DNA from 3 places in the Streptomyces colwelliae genome. Region 3 is predicted to be linked to each of the others. Evidence: riboswitches for the same ligand, from Rfam matches in the RefSeq annotation. Region 3 holds a riboswitch; each other region holds the start of a gene.
The links. Region 3 has a riboswitch for cobalamin ahead of metE (5-methyltetrahydropteroyltriglutamate--homocysteine S-methyltransferase). Riboswitches for the same ligand answer to the same signal wherever they lie in the genome.
Positions count from the first base shown of each region.

Region 1: another riboswitch for cobalamin. It lies ahead of ACNFOC_RS04030 (ribonucleoside-diphosphate reductase subunit alpha); the one in region 3 lies ahead of metE (5-methyltetrahydropteroyltriglutamate--homocysteine S-methyltransferase).
Region 2: another riboswitch for cobalamin. It lies ahead of ACNFOC_RS02160 (FecCD family ABC transporter permease); the one in region 3 lies ahead of metE (5-methyltetrahydropteroyltriglutamate--homocysteine S-methyltransferase).

Region 1 is NZ_JBLTJC010000011.1:10,413-18,025, forward strand. Features, by position in the region: gene ACNFOC_RS04025 (ribonucleotide-diphosphate reductase subunit beta) at 1-928, opposite strand, end outside; gene ACNFOC_RS04030 (ribonucleoside-diphosphate reductase subunit alpha) at 928-3,372, opposite strand; cobalamin riboswitch at 3,498-3,621, opposite strand; gene ACNFOC_RS04035 (GNAT family N-acetyltransferase) at 3,674-4,180, opposite strand; gene mctP (monocarboxylate uptake permease MctP) at 4,294-5,895, opposite strand; gene ACNFOC_RS04045 (DUF3311 domain-containing protein) at 5,892-6,155, opposite strand; gene ACNFOC_RS04050 (YbdD/YjiX family protein) at 6,295-6,495, opposite strand; gene ACNFOC_RS04055 (carbon starvation CstA family protein) at 6,467-7,613, opposite strand, start outside.
Region 2 is NZ_JBLTJC010000005.1:68,360-75,972, forward strand. Features, by position in the region: gene ACNFOC_RS02145 (MerR family transcriptional regulator) at 1-939, shown strand, start outside; gene ACNFOC_RS02150 (ABC transporter substrate-binding protein) at 964-1,971, opposite strand; gene ACNFOC_RS02155 (ABC transporter ATP-binding protein) at 1,987-2,763, opposite strand; gene ACNFOC_RS02160 (FecCD family ABC transporter permease) at 2,763-3,854, opposite strand; cobalamin riboswitch at 3,962-4,105, opposite strand; gene ACNFOC_RS02165 (helix-turn-helix domain-containing protein) at 4,132-5,046, opposite strand; gene ACNFOC_RS02170 (alpha/beta hydrolase) at 5,147-6,091, opposite strand; gene ACNFOC_RS02175 (cupin domain-containing protein) at 6,144-6,611, opposite strand; gene ACNFOC_RS02180 (TMEM175 family protein) at 6,797-7,483, shown strand.
Region 3 is NZ_JBLTJC010000253.1:7,534-15,146, forward strand. Features, by position in the region: gene ACNFOC_RS37150 (methylmalonyl-CoA mutase family protein) at 150-1,955, shown strand; gene scpA (methylmalonyl-CoA mutase) at 1,955-4,141, shown strand; gene meaB (methylmalonyl Co-A mutase-associated GTPase MeaB) at 4,147-5,142, shown strand; cobalamin riboswitch at 5,241-5,464, shown strand; gene metE (5-methyltetrahydropteroyltriglutamate--homocysteine S-methyltransferase) at 5,610-7,613, shown strand, end outside.

The sequences.
Region 1 (7,613 bases), on a different contig from region 3:
GGACGCCCTGCAACTCCATGAAGGAGAAGGGGTTCTCGGAGCCGTAGACCGGCGCGAAGCCCAGCCGCTGGAGGCGCTGGTCCGCGACACACTCCAGGTACTGGCGCATCGAGTCGGTGTTCATGCCCGGCAGACCCTCACCGCACAGGTCGCGCCCGAACTGAAGCTCCGCCTCGACGGCTTCGCGCAGCATGTCGGTCACCTCCTGCTGGAGTTGGTCGTCGAACAGCTCCGGCTCCTCCTTGCGGACGGTGTCGACCACCTCGAAGGCGAAGCTCATGTGCATGGTCTCGTCGCGGAACACCCAGTTGGTGCCGGTGGCGAGGCCGTGCAGGAGACCCCGGCTGCGGAACCAGTAGACGTACGCGAACGCGCCGTAGAAGAACAGGCCCTCGATGCACGCGGCGAAGCAGATCAGGTTGAGGAGGAAGCGGCGGCGGTCGGCCTGGGTCTGGAGGCTGTCCAGCTTCTCGACCTCGTTGATCCACTTGAAGCAGAACTCGGCCTTCTCGCGGATGGAGGGGATGTTCTCCACCGCGTCGAAGGCGGCCGCCCTGTCCGCGGGGTCGGGCAGGTAGGTGTCGAGGAGCGTCAAGTAGAACTGGACGTGCACCGCCTCCTCGAAGAGCTGACGGCTCAAGTACAGCCGCGCCTCAGGGGAGTTGATGTGCTTGTACAGCGTCAGCACGAGGTTGTTCGCCACGATCGAGTCGCCCGTCGCGAAGAACGCGACCAGCCGGCCGATCATGTGCTGCTCACCCGGCGTCAGCTTCGCGAGGTCGGCGACGTCCGAGTGGAGGTCGACCTCCTCGACGGTCCAGGTGTTCTTGATCGCGTCCCGGTAGCGCTCGTAGAAGTCCGGGTAGCGCATGGGGCGGAGGGTCAGCTCGAAGCCCGGGTCGAGGAGGTTCTTTTCGGTGGAGCTCATTACTGGCAGGCCTCGCAGGACTCGGGGTTCTCAAGGGAGCAGGCGACCGCGTCTTCGTCGGGCGTCAACTGCTGTACGGGGATGGGGGTTTGGGTCTGAGCCTGGGCCGCGCGGGCGATGCGGGTCGCCGGGCGCGAGCGCAGGTAGTACGTCGTCTTCAGGCCCTGCTTCCAGGCGTACGCGTACATCGAGGAGAGCTTGCCGATCGTCGGCGTCTCCAGGAACAGGTTCAGGGACTGGGACTGGTCCAGGTACGGCGTGCGGGCGGCGGCCATGTCGATCAGGCCGCGCTGCGGGATCTCCCACGCGGTGCGGTACAGGGCGCGCACGTCGGCCGGGATCCAACTGAAGCCCTGCACCGAGCCGTTGGCCTCGCGCAGCGCCTCACGGGTGCGGGCGTCCCACACGCCGAGCCGCTTCAACTCGTCGACCAGGTAGGAGTTGACCTGGAGGAACTCGCCGGAGAGCGTCTCGCGCTTGAACAGATTGGAGACCTGCGGCTCGATGCACTCGTAGACGCCCGCGATCGAGGCGATGGTGGCGGTGGGGGCGATCGCCAGCAACAGGCTGTTGCGCATGCCGGTTCGGGCGATACGTTCCCGCAGTGCGGCCCAGCGCTCCGGCCAGGTCAGTTCCACGTCGTAGTGGTCGGGGTGCAGGACACCCCGGGCCGTGCGGGTCTTCTCCCAGGCGGGCAGCGGGCCGTTGCGCTCGGCGAGTTCGGCGGAGGCCTCGTACGCGGCGAGCATGATGCGCTCGGCGATACGCGTCGAAAGCGCCTGCGCCTGCGGGGAGTCGAAGGGGACGCGCAGCTTGAAGAAGACGTCCTGGAGGCCCATCGCGCCCAGGCCGACCGGGCGCCAGCGGGCGTTGGAACGGCCCGCCTGCTCGGTCGGGTAGAAGTTGATGTCCACGACCCGGTCGAGGAAGGTGACCGCGGTACGGACCGTCTCGTCCAGCCGCTCCCAGTCGATGTCACCGTCGACCACGAACGCGCCCAGGTTCACCGAACCGAGGTTGCAGACCGCCGTCTCGCCGTCGTCCGTGACCTCCAGGATCTCCGTGCAGAGGTTCGAGGAGTGGACCGTGTGGCCCGGCTCGGCGGTCTGGTTGGCGGTGCGGTTGGCCGCGTCCTTGAAGGTCATCCAGCCGTTGCCGGTCTGCGCGAGGGTGCGCATCATGCGGCCGTAGAGGTCGCGGGCCGGGATGGTCTTCTTGGCCAGACCCTGCGCCTCGGCCTTGCGGTACGCGGCGTCGAACTCGTCGCCCCACAGGTCGACCAGCTCGGGCACGTCGGCGGGGGAGAAGAGCGACCAGTCGCCGTTCTCGTTCACCCGGCGCATGAACTCGTCCGGGATCCAGTGCGCCAGGTTCAGGTTGTGCGTACGACGGGCGTCCTCACCCGTGTTGTCCCGCAGCTCCAGGAACTCCTCGATATCGGAGTGCCAGGTCTCCAGGTACACCGCGGCCGCGCCCTTGCGCCGGCCGCCCTGGTTCACCGCGGCGACCGAGGCGTCCAGCGTCTTCAGGAACGGGACGATGCCGTTGGAGTGCCCGTTCGTCCCCCGGATCAGCGAACCGCGGCTGCGGATACGGGAGTACGACAGCCCGATGCCACCGGCGTGCTTCGAGAGGCGGGCGACCTGGTGGTACCGGTCGTAGATGGAGTCCAGCTCGTCCAGCGGGGAGTCGAGCAGGTAGCAGGACGACATCTGAGGGTGCCGGGTGCCGGAGTTGAAGAGCGTGGGGGAGGACGGGAGGTAGTCGAGGCGGCTCATCAGGCGGTAGAGCGCGGCTACTTCGTCCAGGGCGCGGGTGCTGTCGTCCTCGGCGAGACCGGCGGCCACGCGCAGCATGAAGTGCTGGGGGGTCTCGATCACCTTGCGGGTGATCGGGTGCCGCAGGAGGTAACGGCTGTACAGCGTACGGAGCCCGAAGTAGCCGAAGCGGTCGTCGGCCTCCGTGTCGATCAGCGCGTCGAGACGGGCCGCGTGCAGCGTCGCGAACTCGGCGGTGCGGTCCGCGATGAGGCCCTCGCGGTGGCCGACGGCGACGGATTCGGTGAACGTCGTGACGCCCTGGGAGGCGGCCTCGGCGGCGATGCTGACCGTCAGCAGCCGGGCGGCCAGCCGGGAGTAGACGGGGTCCTCGGAGATGAGGCCGGCGGCCGCCTCCGTGGCCAGTTCGCGCAGTTCCGCCACGTCCGCGTGCGCGGACCGGCCGCGCAACGTGGCGGCGGCGACCCGGCCGGGGTCGGCGTCGGGAAGGTCGGCGGTCAGCTCGGTCAGGGTCCGCAGGATCGCGGTACCGGGGCCGTCGGCTCCGGGAACGGTCGCTCCGGGAACGGCCGTACCAGGAACGTCGGTTCCGGTTCCGGTCGCGTTCGCTACGGTCGCCTCGTTCACCTGGGTCGCTGATGCCGGCTCTGCTGGCGCGATGGTCACGGTGGGGCTCTCCCTCGCTCGGCACGGGGCCTCGCTGAGGGCAGGCGGCAGCACACGAGCGCACGGGGCGTCGCGTCCACCGGCCCACTCCACGAGGCCCGGACGTCATGCGCCCTGGCCGGGTGGCCGGACGCGCGCCGTCGGCAGGTCCTCGGACTGACCAGGCGTGCATATGCACGCAAGTACACCGTTGCGGGACAGTTCCGGATTCGCACCGGATTCCCCTGCGGCGACAGCGAGCATGAGCATACATCTTGTGCTCGCCTGTCACGCCACCACCAGATGTTGTGTCGCGGTGGTTTCAGAGTGTCAGCTTGTAGGTGAGCAGAGTGAGATCGTCCAGGTGTGGCACGGGGTTCCAGTCGCGGTCGGGGGTGCGGACGAAACCGAGGCGTTCGTAGATGCGGTGGGCCGCGTGCATGGAGCTCTGGGTCGACAGGACTACGGCCGTGCAGCCCTCCGTGGCTCGGGCGCGGTCGAGGCAGGCGCGGACGAGGGCCTCGCCGGCGCCGCGGCCTCGGGCGGTGCGGGTGATTGCCAGTGCGCGGATTTCTGCCTCGCCGGGGCGGGCTATGTCGGCGACTGGGCCGGGGCCTTGGACGAAGGTGACTCCGCCGAGGAGGTGGTCGCCGTCCACCGCGACGAGAACCTCGGCGGCTGCGGCTCGGCTTGCTACGTCCTTCAGTACGGGGAGGTACGGGTCGGTCTCGCCGTAGTCGAGTAGGCCGTCGTCGAGGTAGGCGTGGGCTGTGAGGGTGCCGAGGGGTTCGTACTCGTCGGGGTGGGCCTGCCGGATCACGATGTCCATGTGATCGAGTGTGCCGGAGGGGTACGACAACGGGCCGCCGTTTTTCTTGCTGTCGGCGGCCCGCTGCGGGTTGTGTGTGGCTGGTCGCGCAGTTCCCCGCGCCCCTGGGAAATTCAGGCGCCGGCGATTACGGGGAGCTCCTCTTTTACCCCCGGGTCGCCTGCGTCTGCCGTGTAGTCGCCGGGGTTGGTCTCGTCGATGCCCTCGGGGGCCTTGAACGCCTTCAAGGCGAACGTGAGGACCACCGTCACCACGACGTTCAGGACGAATGCCGTCAGGCCGATGTAGCCGATCTCACCGATGCCCGGGATCTCCTTCGCGGAGCCGCCGAAGTGGGACTGGGTCGGGGAGGCCACGCCGTACGCGGCGAGGGTGCCGTAGATCATGCCGGTCGCCCAGCCGGCGAGGAGGGCCCAGCGGTGGGGCCAGCGGGTGAAGAGGCCGCCCACCAGGGACGGGAAGGTCTGGAGGATCCAGATGCCGCCGAGGAGTTGGAAGTTGATGGCGACCGTCTTGTCCATCGTCAGGACGAAGGCCAGGGCGCCTACCTTCACCAGGAGCGAGACGATCTTGGAGACCTTTGTCTCCTGGGCGGGGGTCGCGTCCGGTTTGATGAAGTCCTTGTAGATGTTGCGGGTGAAGAGGTTCGCCGCCGCGATGGACATGATGGCCGCGGGGACCAGGGCGCCGATGCCGATCGCCGCGAAGGCCACGCCCGCGAACCAGTCCGGGAACATGTTCTCGAACAGCTGCGGGATGGCCAGTTGGCCGTTGGTGACCTTGACGCCCGCCGCGATCGCCATGAAGCCGAGCAGCGCGAGCAGGCCCAGCATCAGTGAATACAGCGGCAGGATCGTGGTGTTGCGGCGGATCACGTTGCGGCTCTTGGAGGACAGGGTCGCGGTGATCGAGTGGGGGTACATGAACAGGGCCAGTGCCGAGCCCAACGCCAGTGTGGCGTACGTCCATTGGCCCGCCGGTGCGGGGACGAGTCCGCCCGCTCCCGCCGCCTTGAACTTGGCGCCCGCCGCGCTGAAGATGTCGTCGAAGCCGCCGAGCTTGATCGGGATGTAGATGATCGCCACCGCGATCACGATGTAGATCAGGCCGTCCTTCACGAACGCGATCAGCGCGGGCGCCCGTAGACCCGATGAATAGGTGTACGCGGCCAGCACCGCGAACGCGATCAGCAGCGGCAGGTCCTTCACGAACCAGTTGGAACTCGCGCTGCCGCCCACCCCCATGACGTCCAACACGGCCTGGATGCCGACCAGTTGGAGCGCGATGTACGGCATCGTCGCGAGGATGCCGGTGACCGCCACCGCCAGCGAAAGACCCTTCGAGCCGAAGCGGCCGCGTACGAAGTCCGAGGTCGTCACGTAGCCGTGCTTGTGCGACACCGACCAGAGGCGGGGGAGGAACGTGAAGATGAGGGGGTACACGAGGATCGTGTAGGGCACCGCGAAGAAGCCGGCCGCGCCCGCCGCGTAGACCGCCGCCGGGACCGCCACGAACGTATACGCCGTGTAGAGGTCGCCGCCGAGCAGGAACCAGGTGACCCAGGTGCCGAACGACCGTCCGCCCAGGCCCCATTCGTCGAGGCTCTGCTCGTTGTCGGCCCGGCGCCAGCGTGCCGCCAGGAAGCCCAGGACCGTGACGGCCAGGAAGAAGAAGATGAAGACGCCGAGAGCGACGCCGTTCACGCCGTCGTTCACCGGTTGCCTCCGTGGCGGGTCCGCTGGTCACGCTGCCAGAGCTTGTAGGCGGTCATGGTCAGCGCCGCCGAGATCAGCACCCAGAGCATCTGGTACCAGTAGAAGAACGGGATGCCGATGAACGTGGGGTCGATCTTGGAGTAGGAGCCGACCCAGAGCAGCGCCACGAAGGGCGCGAACAGGCAGACGGCGATGACGACACGCGCCGGTGTCACCACCGGTGCCGCCGCTTCGGGCGGAACTTCAGGCACATCTGACATTTCGCGGGTCCGTTCCCTCACTGATCACCTGTGTAACGCGCAGGCAATGTAGGTCACGGAATCACCGCAGCGAAAGACCCCGTCCGCATATCGGCATGTCGATTCGGTGAAGGCCCGACATCGGTGTCAACAGCAGGGCTCAGCAGCAGCGGAAGCCCTGCCTCGGGTCGGCCTCCTGGCGCTCCGTCCGCATCCGTTCGAAGTCGCGGAGGCTGGGGACCTCCGCCTCGGGGTGGTCCCGGCGTACGTGCGCGACATACCGGTCGTACGCCGACTCGTCCATCAACTCTCGGACATACCACCGCACTCCGCTAGTCGCCCGACTGAACGCCGACCACATCGCGCGCCGCCTCCTCTTCCTTCTCCTCCCGGGTCGGGATCAGCCCGGCCGGTGCCACGATCTTCGACTCGACGTACGGCGTCTCGCTCAGCGTGGAGAGCGCGGGGCGGCGGACGTGTCGAACGCAGACGCGAAGGGCGTCCGCGATCACGACCACGACGAGCACCGCGAGAATGGCCGAAAGCACCCCGTCCACCGTGGAGTTGGTGACGACGGTGCGCATGTCGTCCATGGACTTGGCGGGCGGCAGCACCTTGCCCGCGTCGATCGCGTCCTGGAACACCGAGCGTTGCTTGAAGAAGCCGACCTTGGGGTCGCTGGAGAACACCTTCTGCCAGCTCGCGGTCAGGGTGACCGTGGCGTCCCAGGCGAGTGGAACCCCGGTGATCCAGGCCCACTTGAGGCGCCCGGACTTCACCAGGAGGGTGGTGCAGACGGCCAGGGCGACGGCCGCGAGGAGCTGGTTGGAGATGCCGAAGATCGGGAAGAGCTGGTTGATCCCGCCGAGGGGTTCGTGGACGCCGACCCAGAGGAAGTAGCCCCACAGCGCGCACACGATCGCGCTGGTCAGCGCCAGGCCCGGCTTCCAACTCACGTTCTTGAAGGGCCGGTAGACGTTCCCCAGCATGTCCTGGAGCATGAACCGGCCCACGCGCGTGCCCGCGTCCAGCGCGGTCAGGATGAACAGCGCCTCGAACATGATCGCGAAGTGGTACCAGAAGGCACGCAGGCTCCCGCCGGTCACCTTGGAGAAGATCTCCGAGACGCCGACCGCGAGGGTGGGCGCCCCGCCGGTACGGGACAGCAGACTGGTCTCGTCGACGTTCTTCGCGGCCTGAGCGAGGTCGGCGGGGGAGATGTGATAGCCCCAACTGCTCACCACCTGCGAGGCGTTCTGCACCGTCGTGCCGATCGCGCCGGACGGGGCGTTCATCGCGAAGTACAGACCCGGGTCGATGATGCTCGCGGCGACCAGGGCCATGACGGCGACGGACGACTCCATCAGCATGGCGCCGTAGCCGATCATGCGGATCTGGGTTTCCTTCTGGATCATCTTCGGGGTCGTGCCGCTGGAGATGAGCGAGTGGAAGCCGGACAGGGCCCCGCAGGCGATCGTG
Region 2 (7,613 bases), on a different contig from region 3:
AGCGTGAGCGCGATCAGGTTCTACGCCGACGAGGGCGTCGTCGCGCCCACCGGCGTCACCGAGGGCGGCTTCCGGCGGTACGACGTGCACGCCGTCGCCCGGATCGAACTCGTGCGTACCCTGCGCGACTTGGGGGCCGGTCTGGACGACATCCGTCAGGTGCTGGCCGCGGAGACCAGCCTGCACGACCTCGCCGTCACGCATCTGCGGCTGGTCGAGGACCAGTTGCGGCAGTTCCGGGCACGCCGTGCCGTACTGCGGACCATCACGCGGCAGCACACCACGGCGGAACAGGTGAGCCTGATGCACAAGCTCGTGTCGATGTCCGACGACGACCGCGACCAACTCATCGACCAGTTCTGGGACTTCGTGACCGACGGCCTGGACGTCCACCCCAGCTATGTCGAGGGACTGCACGGCTTCCGGCCGCATCTGCCCGAGGAGCCGTCCACCGAGCAACTGGAGGCCTGGATCGAACTCGCCGAGGTCGTGCGGGACGAGGAGTTCCGCACGGCGCTCCGGGGCTTCTTCCACCGCACATTCAGCACCCCGCAGGGCAAGTTGATGGCCTCGCCGGAGATGACGGCCCGTGTCGAGCGGCACCGGAAGCTCCTCCTGGACGCACGGGCCGCCCAGGAGGCCGGCACGCCGGCGGATTCGCCGCGGGCCCGGGAACTCGCCGAGCGGGTGGCCGCCGGCAACGCCGAGATGGTCGCCGCCATGACAGGGGACCACGACATCGACAAGGCCCGGCGCGGCATCGTCGAGTTCGACCCCGACGGCAAGGCGGCACAGCGGCCGGCCAAGGCGACCGGCCTCGAGCTGCTGACCAGGTACCAGTCCCTGGTGGCCACGGTCAACGGCACGCCCAAGCCGGACCCGGACCGGGCGACGGCCGTCCGGGAGTGGATGGCCGCCGCCCTGCGCCAAACGCCTTGATCCGCAGGGGTCCTGGCACTCGCCCTAGTCGGTGTCCTTCGCCGCGGCCACCGTTCGCAGATACGCGCCGAGGCGGGCGATCGCCGACGGGTTTCGGGGGCTCTCGACGAGGTCGACGTAGTCGAGGACGAAGATCCGGCGGTGCTTGACGGCGGAGACGTCGCGCAGCGGGGCGTAGGAGAGGAGGAACTTCTTCTTCTGTTCCGCGCTCACGTCGCCGTAGTTGCAGATGACGATGACGTCCGGGTCGCGTTGCACGACGGTCTCCCAACCGACCGTCGTCCAGGAGTCGTCGACGTCGTGCATGACGTTGGTGCCGCCGGCCTCGCCGATGATCTGGTCGGGGGCGGCATAGCGGCCGGAGGTGAACGGGGAGTCCTGGCCGCTGTCGTAGAGGAAGACCTTGGGGCTCTTCGCCGGGGCCTTGCTCCGTACGGCCGCGATCTGCTTCTTGAAGTCGGCGATCAGGGTGGCCGCGCGCTTCTCGACGCCGAAGAGTCTGCCGAGGTTGGTGAGGTCGGCGTAGAGGGCGTCCAGGGGCGGCATGATGCCGCGCGAGGTGTCGGTGCGGCCGTTGCGGCAGGACTCGGTGAGGATGTACGAGGGGATGCCGAGCTTCTTCAGGGCGCCGGGGGTGAAGCCGCTGTCGTCGCGGAAGCCGTAGTTCCAGCCGGCGAAGACGAGGTCGGCGCGGGCGTCGAGGACGTTCTCCTTGGTGAGTTGGTCCTTGGACAGCCACTTCACCTTCTTGTAGCCGTCCTTCCAGGGGACGTCGGTGAGGTCTCCCTTGTCGTCGGGCATGGCGAACCCGGCCATGCGGTTCTCCAGGCCGAGGGCGAACATCAGCTCGGTGATGCCGACGTCGTTGGTGACGACCCGCTCGGGGACCGTCTTGTACGTCACCTTCCGGCCGCAGTTGGTGAGGGTGACGGCGGAGGATCTGGCGTTCTGCGGCGAGGGCTCGACCGTGGCGCCGCAACCGGCGGTGGCGGTCGCGGCGAGGCAGAGCGCGGCGGCAAGCAGCTTGCGCATGGGGGGTGTTGTCCTTCAAGCGATGGGCGTGGTGGGCGGGAGCAGGTCGAACAGGAGCTGGACGGCGCCGGTCTCCGGATGCCGTACCGGATGCGCGCGGACCCCGAACACCTCGGCGAGCAGGGCGGGTCGGAGGACGTCGTGCGGCGGGCCGGAGGCGACGATCCGGCCGTTCGCGATCACGTACAGCTGGTCGCAGTGGGCGGCGGCGAGATTGAGGTCGTGCAGGGCCGCCAGGACGGTCAGGCCGCTGCCGCGGACCATGGACAGCACGTCCAACTGGTGGGCGATGTCGAGGTGGTTGGTGGGTTCGTCGAGGACCAGGACGCGGGGGCGCTGGGCGAGTGCGCGGGCGATCAGGACGCGTTGCCTCTCGCCGCCGGACAGGGCGAGGAACCCGCGGTCGGCGAGGTGGGTGACGCGGGTGCGTGCCATGGCTCCGGCGCAGATCTCCCGGTCCGAGGCGGCGGTCCGGTCCCGGTGCGGCAGCCGTCCCATAGCGACCACTTCGGCGACGGTGAAGTCGAACTCGGCCGACGACTCCTGCGGCAGTGCGGCCAACTTGCGGGCGGCGGCGCGCGGTTCCATGGCGTGTACGTCGTCGCCGTCGAGCCGGATCACGCCGTCGGCCGGTCGCAGCGCCCGGTACACGCACCTCAACAGGGTCGACTTTCCACTGCCGTTGGGGCCGACGAGCCCGACAAAGGCCCCGCTGCCCGCCGAGAGCCGGATGTCGTGCACCAGCCGCACCGCGCCCGCGTCGACCGAGAGCCCCTCGATGTCGAGCCTCATCAACGCCCCCCGAACGCATAGCCGCCGCGCCGCATCAGCAGCAGGAACGCGGGCACTCCCACGACCGCGGTGATCACACCGACCGGCAGTTCGGCGGGCGCCAGCAGCAGCCGGGACAGTACGTCCGCCCACACCAGGAGCACCGCTCCGGCGAGCGGCGCGACCGCGAGGACCTTGCGGTGATCGGCGCCGACGAGCATCCGCACGAGGTGCGGGACCATCAGTCCGACGAAGCCGATGGCTCCGCTGACCGCGACGACCGTTCCCGTCACGGCGGCGGTCACGAGGAACAACTCCCGCCGTAGTCGGCCCGGTTGGACGCCGAGCGCGGCGGAGGTCTCGTCCCCCATCGCGAGGGCGTTGAGCGACTCCGCGCGCCACCGCAGCCACGCCCAGCCAGCCGCCACGGTGACGGCGGCCAACGGCACCTGCGCCCAGGTCGCCCCGCCCAGGCTCCCCAGCAGCCACATCATCGCCGAGCGGGCCGCCTCGCCCCGGGCCGCGCCGAACACCATGACGGTGGTGACGGCTTCGAAGCCGTACGCCAGCGCGGTGCCCGTCAGGATCAGCCGCAGCGGGGTGAGGCCGTGCGGCGAGCGGGCCACGGCGTAGACCAGGACCATGGCCGCGAGCGCCGAGGCGAACGCGGACACCGACAGCGCCCACACCCCCAGTCCGGCGAACGCGCCCAGCAGGATGACGGCGTTGGCGCCCACCGCCGCGCCCGAGGAGATGCCGAGCACGAACGGATCGGCGAGCGCGTTGCGGACCATGGCCTGTACGGCCACGCCGACGGCGGACAGTCCGGCCCCGACGACGGCCGCGAGGACGACCCGCGGCAGCCGGATCTCCCACACGATGGTGTAGGCGGCGGCGTCACCGGCCCGCACGGTCCCGCCGGTGACGCCGGCCCACAGGAACCGGAACATGTCCGCCGTGCCGATCCCGGCCGCGCCGAGACCGACGCCGCACACGAGGGAGACGCCGAGCAGGAGCAACAGCCCGAGCAGCAGAAGGTGTTGGGGTATCCGGCGAGGATCACGCCCTGGGCTCTGGACACGGCCTGAGCCGGTTCTCGGACGGAGGAGCACGGTCGGCGGTCCTTCACCTGGGGCCGCCTGGTGAGCCTCGATGGAGGAGACAGCCCGGACGACCGTGCCGGCCGCTCGGTCCCCTCTCGCAGTCCACGGCGAGCAGTCAACGGGTCGCACCACCCACGGGTAATCGGACTCGCGCGACGGCCAGAGGTCGCCACGCACACCGTTGCGGGTCAGCGCCGGATTCTCACCGGACTTCCCCCGCGGGAGGCTCGGGGAGCGTAACAAACGGCGCGGAGCATGCCGACGGCGCCTGAACCAACCTCTCCCGTCAGATGCCTGAGAACACCTGAGAACCCGGGGCGTCTGCCCTCGACATGGCGCCGGCCGGCTCCCGGCAGGTGGCACGCAGGGCGTCCAGCTTCTCCGCGTCGGTCGTCCCCACCGCCGCCGTGTACGTGACGATCCTGAGGTCGGTGCCGGCGGCCATCACGACGTCGAGGTCGAGGTCGACGGCTCCCACCCGGGGGTGTTCGACGGTCTTGCGGTCGCCGACGTGGGTACGAGCGGTGCCGTTGGACCAGAGGCGGGCGAAGCGCGGGCTGTCGCGCAGCATGTGGTCGACGAAGGCGGCGAGCCGCGCGTCATGGGGATGGGCGGCGGCCGTCACCCGCAGGTCGGCGACGAGGTCCTCCTCCTCGACCTCGTCGCCCGCCCAGGAGCGGACCGGCCAGGCCCCGATCGGTTCTCGCCCTCGTGCGGCGCTCGTCCGGAACATGCCGGCCACGAGGTTGTGCTCGATCCAGCCGTACGTACGGGGATCGCCGATCGTCTCGGACCACATCCCGTTCCAGCTGACGAGGGTCCAGTCGGCGGCGAACACCGCGGTGGGATTGCCCGCCAGCTGACCCACCAGCCGGTGCACCCTCGCGGGAACGTGCCGGGACACGTTCCCGGCCGGGGGCGGTGCGAGGTGGGCGCAGCGGAACAGGTGGTCGCGCTCGGACGGTTCGAGGCGTAGCGCCCTGGCCAGTGCGATGACCACCTGGGCCGAGGGGTTCCGGGCGCGGCCCTGTTCCAGCCGGACCACGTAGTCGACCGACAGGCCTGCCAGCCGGGCCAGTTCCTCCCGGCGCAGCCCGGGGATGCGCCGGTCCCCGCCCACCTCCAGCCCGCTGTCCCGCGGTGACACGCGCTCGCGCCACCCCCGCAGAGCGATGCCGAAGTGGTTCGTCCTAGCCGCCATGGAGCACATTGTCGTTCAACTGACACACGGCACCCGGCCGTTCGGCCCCCGCACGCCGGAGTCTTTACTCACCGCCGGCCGTGCTGTCGGCCCTCCCCGGCTACGACGTCGACGCGGCCGGCACAGCCTCGCCGGACTTCTCGGCGTCCGCGCCGTCGGCCCACCGTGCCCGGATGAACGCCCCGGCGGCGTCGAGCGCGGCGGCGCCCTCGTCGAGGAGCGAGGCGAACGCCTGGAAGACGTGCGGGACTTGGGGCCAGACCTGCAGTTCGACGTGGACGTCGTGCCCGGCGGCGCGCGCGGCGAGTCGTACGGCGTCGTCCAGGAGGATCTCGTAGGAGCCGACCTGGATGAACAGGGGTGCCAGGCCGGTCAGATCGGCGAAGACGGGGCTGGCGTGCGGGGTGGTGGGGTCGGTGTCGCGGAGGTAGTCGCGGGCGCGTGCGCGCAGGCCTTCCGGGGTCAGTGAGGCGTCGAGTGCCGCCTTGCTCACCGTGCTGTCGCCGGACACGCTCAGGTCGGCCCATGGGGAGAAGACAGCGGCCGATGACGGCTGGGGCAGGCCCGCGTCCTTGGCGGCGACCAGCGTCGCGGCGACGAGACCACCGCCCGCGGACTCACCGACAAAGGCGATGCCGGAACTGGGAGTTCCGTCGTCGAGCAGGGCCCGGTACACGGCCAGGGCGTCGTCGACCGCCGCGGGGAACGGATGCTCGGGTGCCAGCCGGTAGTCGACGCAGACGGCGCGTGCACCGGTGCGCCGGGAGACCTCGGCGGCCAGACCCGCGGCGTCGGCCGCCGAGCCGATGACGTACGCGCCGCCGTGCAGATACAGCAGGACGGTCGCCGGGTCGTTCGCGGACGTCTCCACGGTGACGACCGGTACGCCGCCCAGTTCGCCCTCCGTGGTCGAGACGTCGGGCGGCAGGGGGACGGCCGTCATCATGTCGTGGAAGAGGGCGCGCTGTTGGGCCACCTCCCCTCCGAGGTCGAGCGGCCCGTGCCGCAGCATCTCGTCGAGGGCCTGGCGCTGTTGCCGGGACATGGCTGTGCCTTTCGTGGTTCCGGTCGATGCGGTGGAGCGGTGGAGCGGTGGGTCAGCGCGGCGGGCCCACGATGACCTGGCCGTACAGGTCGGCGGCCTCGGCCATGACGTCCCGCGAGATCTCGAAGCCCTCGGGGCGCGGGGTCGTGAGATCACGTCCCGCGTGCCGGAACATGCCCTCGATGCCGCCGGGCGTGCAGATCATCAGCAGGTCGGCGGTGTCGGAGGTGATCCGGTAGCCGTGCGGCACGTTCCGCGGCAGGAAGACGATGCCGCCCTCCGACAACTCCATCTCCTCGTCGTCGCACCACAGCAGCGCACTCCCCTTGATGAGCATGAAGACCTCGTCCTCACGGGTGTGCTTGTGGTACGGCGGCGCCTCGCCCTTGGCGACGGAGAACCGTCCCACGGTCAGCTGTCCGCCAGTCGCCGCGGCGTCGAGGAGTACGGCGAACTCGCCGCCGTCGAGCCATTCGAGTCGCTGCTGCTGCTCGGGCTGTGCGAGGTAGGCCATGGTCATGTGGCTGTCCGTTCTGCGCGCTCGGCTGTCTCCGGTCGGGGCCGTGCCCTGCCCAGCGATGATCCTCTTCCGCACACGCCGGCCGCCAGCCGTGCGGGTAGGACCAGCAGTACCACTCCCCCGGTCCGGCCCTCGGTGCCGGGCGCGTCCGAGGCCCCTCACGGCTTGTGGCATTCTCTGCTGCCATGGATGTCTCGACTGATCAAGAACTGCCGTCCGGGGACCAGGACATGGAGGTCCGGGCGGTCTCCGGCGAGCGACTCACGTTCTTCGGAGACGCGGTGGTCGCCATCGCGCTCACGCTGCTGGCTCTGGAACTGCCGGTACCGGAGGGGTCGACCAACTCCGAGTTGTGGCACTCGGCCACATCACACCGTGAGAGCTATCTGGCGTTCATGATCAGTTTCGTGGTGATCGCCGCACACTGGCGCTCGCACCACCGGGTGTTCCGCTACGTCACGGCGACCAACAGCCGGTTGACGGCCTTCACCATGTACTGGCTGCTCATGCTGGTGGTCACCCCGTTCGCGACCGACGTGATCGGCGGCCCCGGAGCGTTCCAGGCGCGGTTCATCTTCTACGCCGTCGTGCAGTTCCTGGCCTGTCTCCTGTTCATCCTGATGGTCCGTGAGGTCCGCCGCGACGGCCTCCAGCGCGTCGGCACCCCGCCCGAGCTCTTCACCCGGTCCATCCGCGGCATCGGCATGGTGGCACTGGGTTTCCTGGTCTCGATCCCAGTCTCGCTCGTCACCAACTGGGCTTACGTCTGCTGGATCGTGGTACCGGTCTTCGACGCGGTCGTCGACGCGCGCAGGAGCCGTTCCGGGCAGCGGGGCTTGGAGGATCGAGCCGAGGGTCCGTCGACGTCCTGAACTCGCTTCGTCGGTAAGGGTGTTGAGCGGTGCCCGTGTGCTTCTGGGAGCGGTACCGTTCCCCGGCGCTCCGTACGGTCAGGCGCGCTCTTTCCCTGCACACTCGGCGCCTTTCACTGCACACTCGGCA
Region 3 (7,613 bases):
CCGCCGTGAGTCACTGGACGACATGGACCTCAGGGACATCGGGCTGTAGCCGCCGAGGCGGCGGCCAACTGGTCTGGACCGCGAGGAGAGGTCAAGGTCACAGCCATGTCCTCTGCCGCTCACCTGCGCTTTTGCCCTAGCATCCGAGCATGACGGTCCTGCCCGACGACGGGCTCTCGCTGGCCGCCGAGTTCCCTGACGCGACCCATGAGCAGTGGCAACGCCTGGTGGAAGGCGTACTGCGCAAGTCGGGCAAGGAAGTCTCGGGCGCCGCAGCGGAAGAAGCCCTGTCCACCTCGCTGGAGGACGGACTCCGTGCACGTCCCCTGTACACCGCCGACGACTCCGCACCCGAGCCCGGCCTCCCCGGTTTCGCCCCCTTCGTGCGGGGCGGCCGCGCCGAGGGCAACACCCTCGGCGGCTGGGACGTACGCCAGCAGCACACGACCGCCGACCCCGCCGCGGTCCTCGGCGACCTGGAGAACGGCGTCGCCTCGCTGTGGCTGGTCGTCGGCGAGCGAGGCATCCCGGTCGCGAAGCTCGGCAGCACCCTCGACGGCGTCTACCTCGACCTGGCGCCCGTCGTCCTCGACGCGGGTCCCGAAGTCGCGCCCGCCGCGGCCGAGTTGCTACGGCTGTACGAGGAGCGGGGCGTCGCCCGTGCGGCCGCCCGCGGCAACCTCGGTGCCGACCCGCTGGGCTTCGCGGCCCGTACCGGGGACGAGGGCTTCGACTTCGCGCCCGTCGCCGCGCTCGCCCGGCGCTGCGCCGAGGAGTACCCGGGGCTGCGCGCGCTGACCGTGGACGCGCTGCCGTACCACGAGGCCGGCGGTTCGGCGGCGCAGGAGCTGGGCGCCTCGCTGGCGACGGGTGTCGCCTATCTGCGTGAGCTGACCGAGGCGGGCCTGAGCGTCGAACAGGCCGTGGGACAGCTGGAGTTCAGGTACGCGGCGACCGCCGACCAGTTCCTGACGATCGCCAAGTTGCGTGCCGCGCGCAGGCTTTGGGCACGCGTGGCCGAGGTGTGCGGGGCGCCGGGCGGGCAGGTGCAGCACGCGGTGACCTCGCCGGTGATGATGTCCCGCCGCGACCCGTGGGTGAACATGCTGCGCACGACGGTCGCGACGCTGGCCGCCGGGGTGGGCGGCGCCGAGTCCGTCACCGTGCTGCCCTTCGACCACGCGCTGGGCCTGCCGGACGCGTTCGCACGCCGGATCGCCCGCAACACGTCGACGATCCTGGTGGAGGAGTCGCATCTGTCCCGGGTGATCGACCCGGCGGGCGGCTCCTGGTACGTGGAGCGGCTCACCGACGAACTCGCCCACGCGGGCTGGGAGTTCTTCCAGCACATCGAGCAACAGGGCGGCCAGGCAGCCGTATTGCGCTCGGGCAGCCTCCGTGAGGACCTCGCCACCACCTGGGCGGCCCGCAGCGCGAAGCTCGCCAAGCGCCGCGAACCCATCACCGGCGTGAGCGAGTTCCCGAACCTCGCCGAACGCCTCCCGGAGCGCGCACCCGCCCCCGAGCCGCCCTCCGGCGGACTGCCGCGCGTGCGCCGCGACGAGGCCTACGAAGAACTGCGCGCCCGCTCCGACGCCCACCTCGCGGCGACCGGCTCCCGGCCGCGGATCTACCTGGCGGCGCTCGGCCCGGCCGCCGCGCACACGGCACGCCTCACCTTCGCCTCGAACCTGTTCCAGGCGGGCGGCATCGAGCCCGTCACCGGGGGCGAGTTCGCGGACAGCGGGGCCACCGAGGCCTGCCTGTGCTCGAGCGACGCGCTGTACGAGGAGCAAGCGGCCACGATCGCCGGTGAGTTGAGGTCGGCCGGTGCCGGGCATGTGTTCCTCGCGGGCCGCCCCGGGCAGTACTCCGGTGTCGACGCCTACGTCTTCGCGGGCTGCGACGCCGTAGCCGTACTGTCCGCCACCCTCGACCGCATGGGAGTGTCCTGATGGCAGCGATGGGGCGCATCCCCGACTTCTCCGGGATCGAGCTGGGGGCCCCGGCCGCCGAGGCCGGTACCGACGAGTGGCGCGACGCCGTCAAGAAGGCGGCGGGGGGCGACGATCTGCTCTGGGAGACCCCGGAGGGCATCGCGGTCAAACCCCTGTACACCGGGCAGGACTTGGAGGGCCTGGACTTCCTGGCCACCTACCCGGGCATCGCGCCGTATCTGCGCGGCCCGTACCCGACGATGTACGTCAACCAGCCCTGGACGATCCGCCAGTACGCGGGTTTCTCCACGGCCGAGGAGTCCAACGCCTTCTACCGGCGCAATCTGGCGGCCGGCCAGAAGGGCCTGTCGGTCGCCTTCGACCTGCCCACGCACCGGGGTTACGACAGCGACCACCCGCGCGTGACCGGTGACGTCGGCATGGCGGGCGTGGCGATCGACTCGATCTACGACATGCGCCAGCTCTTCGACGGCATCCCGCTCGACAAGATGACCGTGTCGATGACGATGAACGGCGCGGTACTTCCAGTACTCGCCCTCTACATCGTGGCGGCGGAGGAACAGGGCGTACCGCCCGAGAAGTTGGCCGGGACCATCCAGAACGACATCCTCAAGGAGTTCATGGTCCGCAACACCTACATCTATCCGCCGAAGCCGTCGATGCGGATCATCTCCGACATCTTCGCGTACACCTCGCAGCGCATGCCCCGCTACAACTCCATCTCCATCTCCGGCTACCACATCCAAGAGGCGGGCGCGACGGCCGACTTGGAGCTGGCGTACACCCTCGCCGACGGGGTGGAGTACATCCGGGCGGGCCGGGACGCGGGGATGGATGTGGACGCGTTCGCACCCCGGCTGTCCTTCTTCTGGGCGATCGGCATGAACTTCTTCATGGAGATCGCGAAGATGCGCGCGGCCCGCCTCCTCTGGGCCAAGCTGGTCAAGCAGTTCGACCCGCAGAACGCCAAGTCCCTCTCCCTGCGCACCCATTCACAGACCTCGGGCTGGTCGCTGACCGCGCAGGACGTCTTCAACAACGTCACGCGCACCTGCGTGGAGGCGATGGCGGCCACCCAGGGCCACACCCAGTCACTCCACACCAACGCCCTGGACGAAGCCCTCGCGTTGCCCACCGACTTCTCGGCGCGCATCGCCCGCAACACCCAGCTCCTGATCCAGCAGGAGTCCGGCACGACCCGCGCGATCGACCCGTGGGGCGGCAGCGCGTACGTCGAGAAGCTGACCTACGACCTCGCGCGCCGCGCCTGGCAGCACATCGAGGAGGTCGAGGCGGCGGGCGGCATGGCCAAGGCTATCGACGCGGGCATCCCCAAGCTGCGCATCGAGGAAGCCGCGGCCCGCACCCAGGCCCGCATCGACTCCGGCCGCCAGCCGGTCATCGGCGTCAACAAGTACCGCGTGGAGACCGACGAGGAGATCGACGTCCTCAAGGTCGACAACTCCTCCGTACGCACCCAACAGATCGAGAAACTACGGCGGTTGCGCGCGGAGCGCGACGAACAGGCCACCCAGGACGCCCTGCACGCGCTGACCCGGGCTGCGGGCGGTGAGGGCAACCTGCTGGAGCTGGCGGTGAACGCGGCCCGCGCCAAGGCGACGGTCGGCGAGATCTCCGACGCGCTGGAGAAGGTGTACGGGCGGCACGCGAGCCAGATCCGTACGATCGCCGGTGTGTACCGCACCGAAGCCGGCGACTCCCCGTCCGTCGAGCGCACCCGTACCCTCGTGGCCGAGTTCGAGGAGTCCGAGGGCCGCCGCCCCCGCATCCTGGTCGCCAAGATGGGCCAGGACGGCCACGACCGCGGCCAGAAGGTGATCGCCACCGCGTTCGCCGACCTCGGCTTCGACGTGGACGTCGGCCCGCTGTTCCAGACCCCCGGCGAGGTGGCCCGCCAGGCCGTAGAGGCGGACGTGCACATCGTCGGAGTGTCGTCCCTCGCCGCCGGACACCTCACCCTCGTACCGGCGTTGAAGGAGTCCCTCGCCGAGGAGGGCCGCGAGGACATCATGATCGTGGTCGGCGGAGTCATCCCACCCCAGGATGTACCGACCCTCCTGGAGATGGGCGCGGCGGCCGTGTTCCCGCCCGGGACGGTGATCCCGGACGCGGCCTACGACCTGGTGCGGCGACTGGCCGCCGACCTCGGCCACGACCTCTGAGCCCCATGGCGATCGACCTCGACACCTATGTGAAGGGCGTACTCGACGGGAAGCGGGCGCTGGTGGCCCGCGCCATCACCCTCGTCGAGTCGACCAGGCCCCAACACCGGGTCATGGCCCAGGAGTTGCTGACCGAACTGCTGCCGCACAGCGGCCAGGCCCGGCGGATCGGCATCAGCGGCGTACCGGGCGTGGGCAAGTCGACGTTCATCGACGCCTTCGGCACACTCCTCACCTCGCTCGGCTTCCGGGTCGCGGTCCTCGCCGTCGACCCGTCGTCGAGCCGCACGGGCGGTTCGATCCTCGGCGACAAGACCCGCATGGAACGCCTCGCCGTCGACCCGGCCGCCTTCGTCCGCCCCTCCCCCACCGCCGGCACCCTCGGCGGCGTCGCGAAGGCGACCCGCGAGTCCATCGTGGTGATGGAGGCGGCGGGCTACGACGTCGTCCTCGTCGAGACGGTAGGCGTAGGCCAGTCGGAGACGGCGGTCGCCAACATGGTCGACTCCTTCCTGCTGTTGACTCTCGCCCGCACCGGCGACCAGCTACAGGGCATCAAGAAGGGCGTCCTGGAACTGGCGGACGTCATCGCCGTCAACAAGGCGGACGGGCCGCATGAGCGCGATGCGAAGAGCGCCGCGCGTGAACTGGCGGGCGCACTAAGGCTGATGCATCCCGCAGACGCGGCCTGGACCCCGCCGGTCCTGAGTTGCAGCGCGCGCGAGGGAACGGGCCTGGACACGGTCTGGGAACGCCTCGAACAACACCGTTCACTGCTGGACTCCACGGGCCGCTTGGCCGCGAAGCGCCGCGAGCAGCAGGTGGACTGGACGTGGACGATGGTCCGCGAGGAACTGCTGGGCCGCCTGCACGCCGACCCGTCCGTACGCGCGCTTGCTCCGGACCTAGAACGCCAGGTACGAGAGGGCGAGTTGACGGCGACACTTGCGGCTGAGGAAATCCTGCGAGCTTTCGAGTCCCGTTCAACCGAGTTGCCCTAAGGGGCGCGGGGCTGTATCGATTTGCGGCTCCGCCGCGTGGGCGCGACCAGCCCCCACCGGGCCGCAGACAAAAATCGACGCAACCACCCCCCACCCTTTACGCTGGCCACGCAGCTGGTTCGCCCCGTCACCCAGACGGACGCGTCGCAAGAGGGAACCCGGTGAAACTCCGGGACTGCCCCGCAGCGGTAAGCAGGAACGACCGCCGTCACACGCACTGGGCCCACAACAGGACCTGGGAAGCGACGGCCAGTAGGTGTCCTCCGGTCAAACGGAGGCCGTGCCCGCAAGTCCGAAGACCTGCCAACTGCCCACGCGCGAACGAATTTCGTGCGCGGAATCCCGGTGACCTCGTGGGCGGGTCGGCGTACACATCGGCGGACACGACAACCGTCCGATCTGGCGTTCCTTCGCGCTCCCGTCCCGTCGCCGGGACTTCAGGGAGACATCTCGCGAAGGAGAGTTCCGTGACGACAAAGTCCGCAGCCGCGGCAGCACGGTCCACCGTGTACGGCTACCCCCGTCAGGGCAGGGGCCGTGAACTGAAGAAGGCCATCGAGGGGTACTGGAAGGGCCGCGTCGACGCCGACGCCCTCCGGACCACCGCCACCGAACTGCGCAGCACGAACTGGCGGCAGCTCGCCGAGGCCGGCATCCACGAGGTACCGACCGGCGACTTCTCGTACTACGACCATGTCCTGGACACCAGCGTCATGGTCGGCGCGATCCCCCAACGCCACCGCGCCGCCGTCGAACTCGACGCGCTGGACGGCTACTTCGCGATGGCACGCGGCACCCAGGACGTGGCGCCGCTGGAGATGACGAAGTGGTTCGACACCAACTACCACTACCTCGTGCCCGAGTTGGGCCCGGACACCGTCTTCACCGCCGACTCCACCAAGCAGGTCGCGGAGTTGAAGGAGGCCCTCGCCCTGGGTCTGACCGCCCGCCCCGTCCTGGTCGGCCCGGTCACCTACCTCCTGCTCGCCAAGCCCGCGCCGGGGGTGTCCGCGGACTTCGAACCGCTGACCCTCCTGGACCGGTTGCTGCCCGTGTACGCCGAGGTCCTCGCCGACCTGCGCGCGGCGGGCGCGGAGTGGGTGCAGCTGGACGAGCCCGCCCTGGTCCAGGACCGCACCCCGGCCGAACTGAGCGCCACCACGCGCGCCTACCGCGATCTCGGAGCCCTCCCCGACCGGCCGAAGCTCCTGATCGCGTCCTACTTCGACCGGCTGGGCGACGCGCTCCCGGTCCTCGCGAAGGCACCCGTGGAGGGCCTCGCCCTCGACTTCACCGAGTCCGCCGCCGCGAACCTGGACGCCCTGGCCGCGGTGGGCGGACTGTCCGGCAAGCGGCTGGTAGCAGGCGTGGTCAACGGCCGTAACGTGTGGGTCAACGACCTCACCAAGTCCCTCGTCACACTGGGCACGTTGCTCGGTCTTGCCGACCGGGTCGACGTGGCCGCCTCCTGCTCGCTCCTCCATGTGCCGCTCGACGCCGCCGCCGAGCGGGACATCGAGCCGCAGATCCTGCGCTGGCTCGCGTTCGCGCGGCAGAAGACGGGCGAGATCGTCACCCTCGCCAAGGGCCTGGCCCAGGGCACCGACACGATCGCCGCCGAACTCGCCGCCAACCGCGCCGACTTGGCATCCCGCGCCGGTTCGGCGCTCACCAGCGACCCCGCCGTACGGGCTCGGGCCGCCTCGGTCACGGACGCCGACGCCCGCCGCTCCCAGCCGTACACGGAGCGTACGACGGCCCAGCGCACGCACCTCGAGCTGCCGCCGCTGCCGACCACCACCATCGGCTCCTTCCCGCAGACCGCCGAACTGCGCACCGCGCGGGCCGACTTGAGGGCGCGGCGGATCGACACGGCCGGTTACGAGGAGCGGATCAAGGCCGAGATCCAGGAGGTGATCTCGTTCCAGGAGAAGACCGGCCTGGACGTCCTCGTGCACGGCGAACCCGAACGCAACGACATGGTCCAGTACTTCGCCGAGCAGCTGACGGGCTACCTCGCCACGCGGCACGGCTGGGTCCAGTCCTACGGCACCCGTTACGTCCGCCCGCCGATCCTGGCCGGCGACATCTCCCGCCCGGAACCGATGACGGTGCGCTGGACGACGTACGCCCAGTCGCTCACCGGGCGTCCGGTCAAGGGCATGCTCACCGGACCGGTCACCATGCTCGCCTGGTCCTTCGTCCGTGACGACCAGCCGCTCGGCGACACCGCGCGGCAGGTCGCCCTCGCCCTGCGTGACGAGGTCAACGACCTTGAGGCGGCCGGGACTTCGGTCATCCAGGTCGACGAACCCGCGCTGCGTGAGACCCTCCCGCTGCGCGCGGCGGACCGGGAGGCGTATCTCGCCTGGGCCACGGAGGCGTTCCGGCTGACCACCGCCAGCGTCCGTCCGGAGACGCAGGTCCACACCCACATGTGCTACGCCGAGTTCGGCGACATCGTGCGGGCC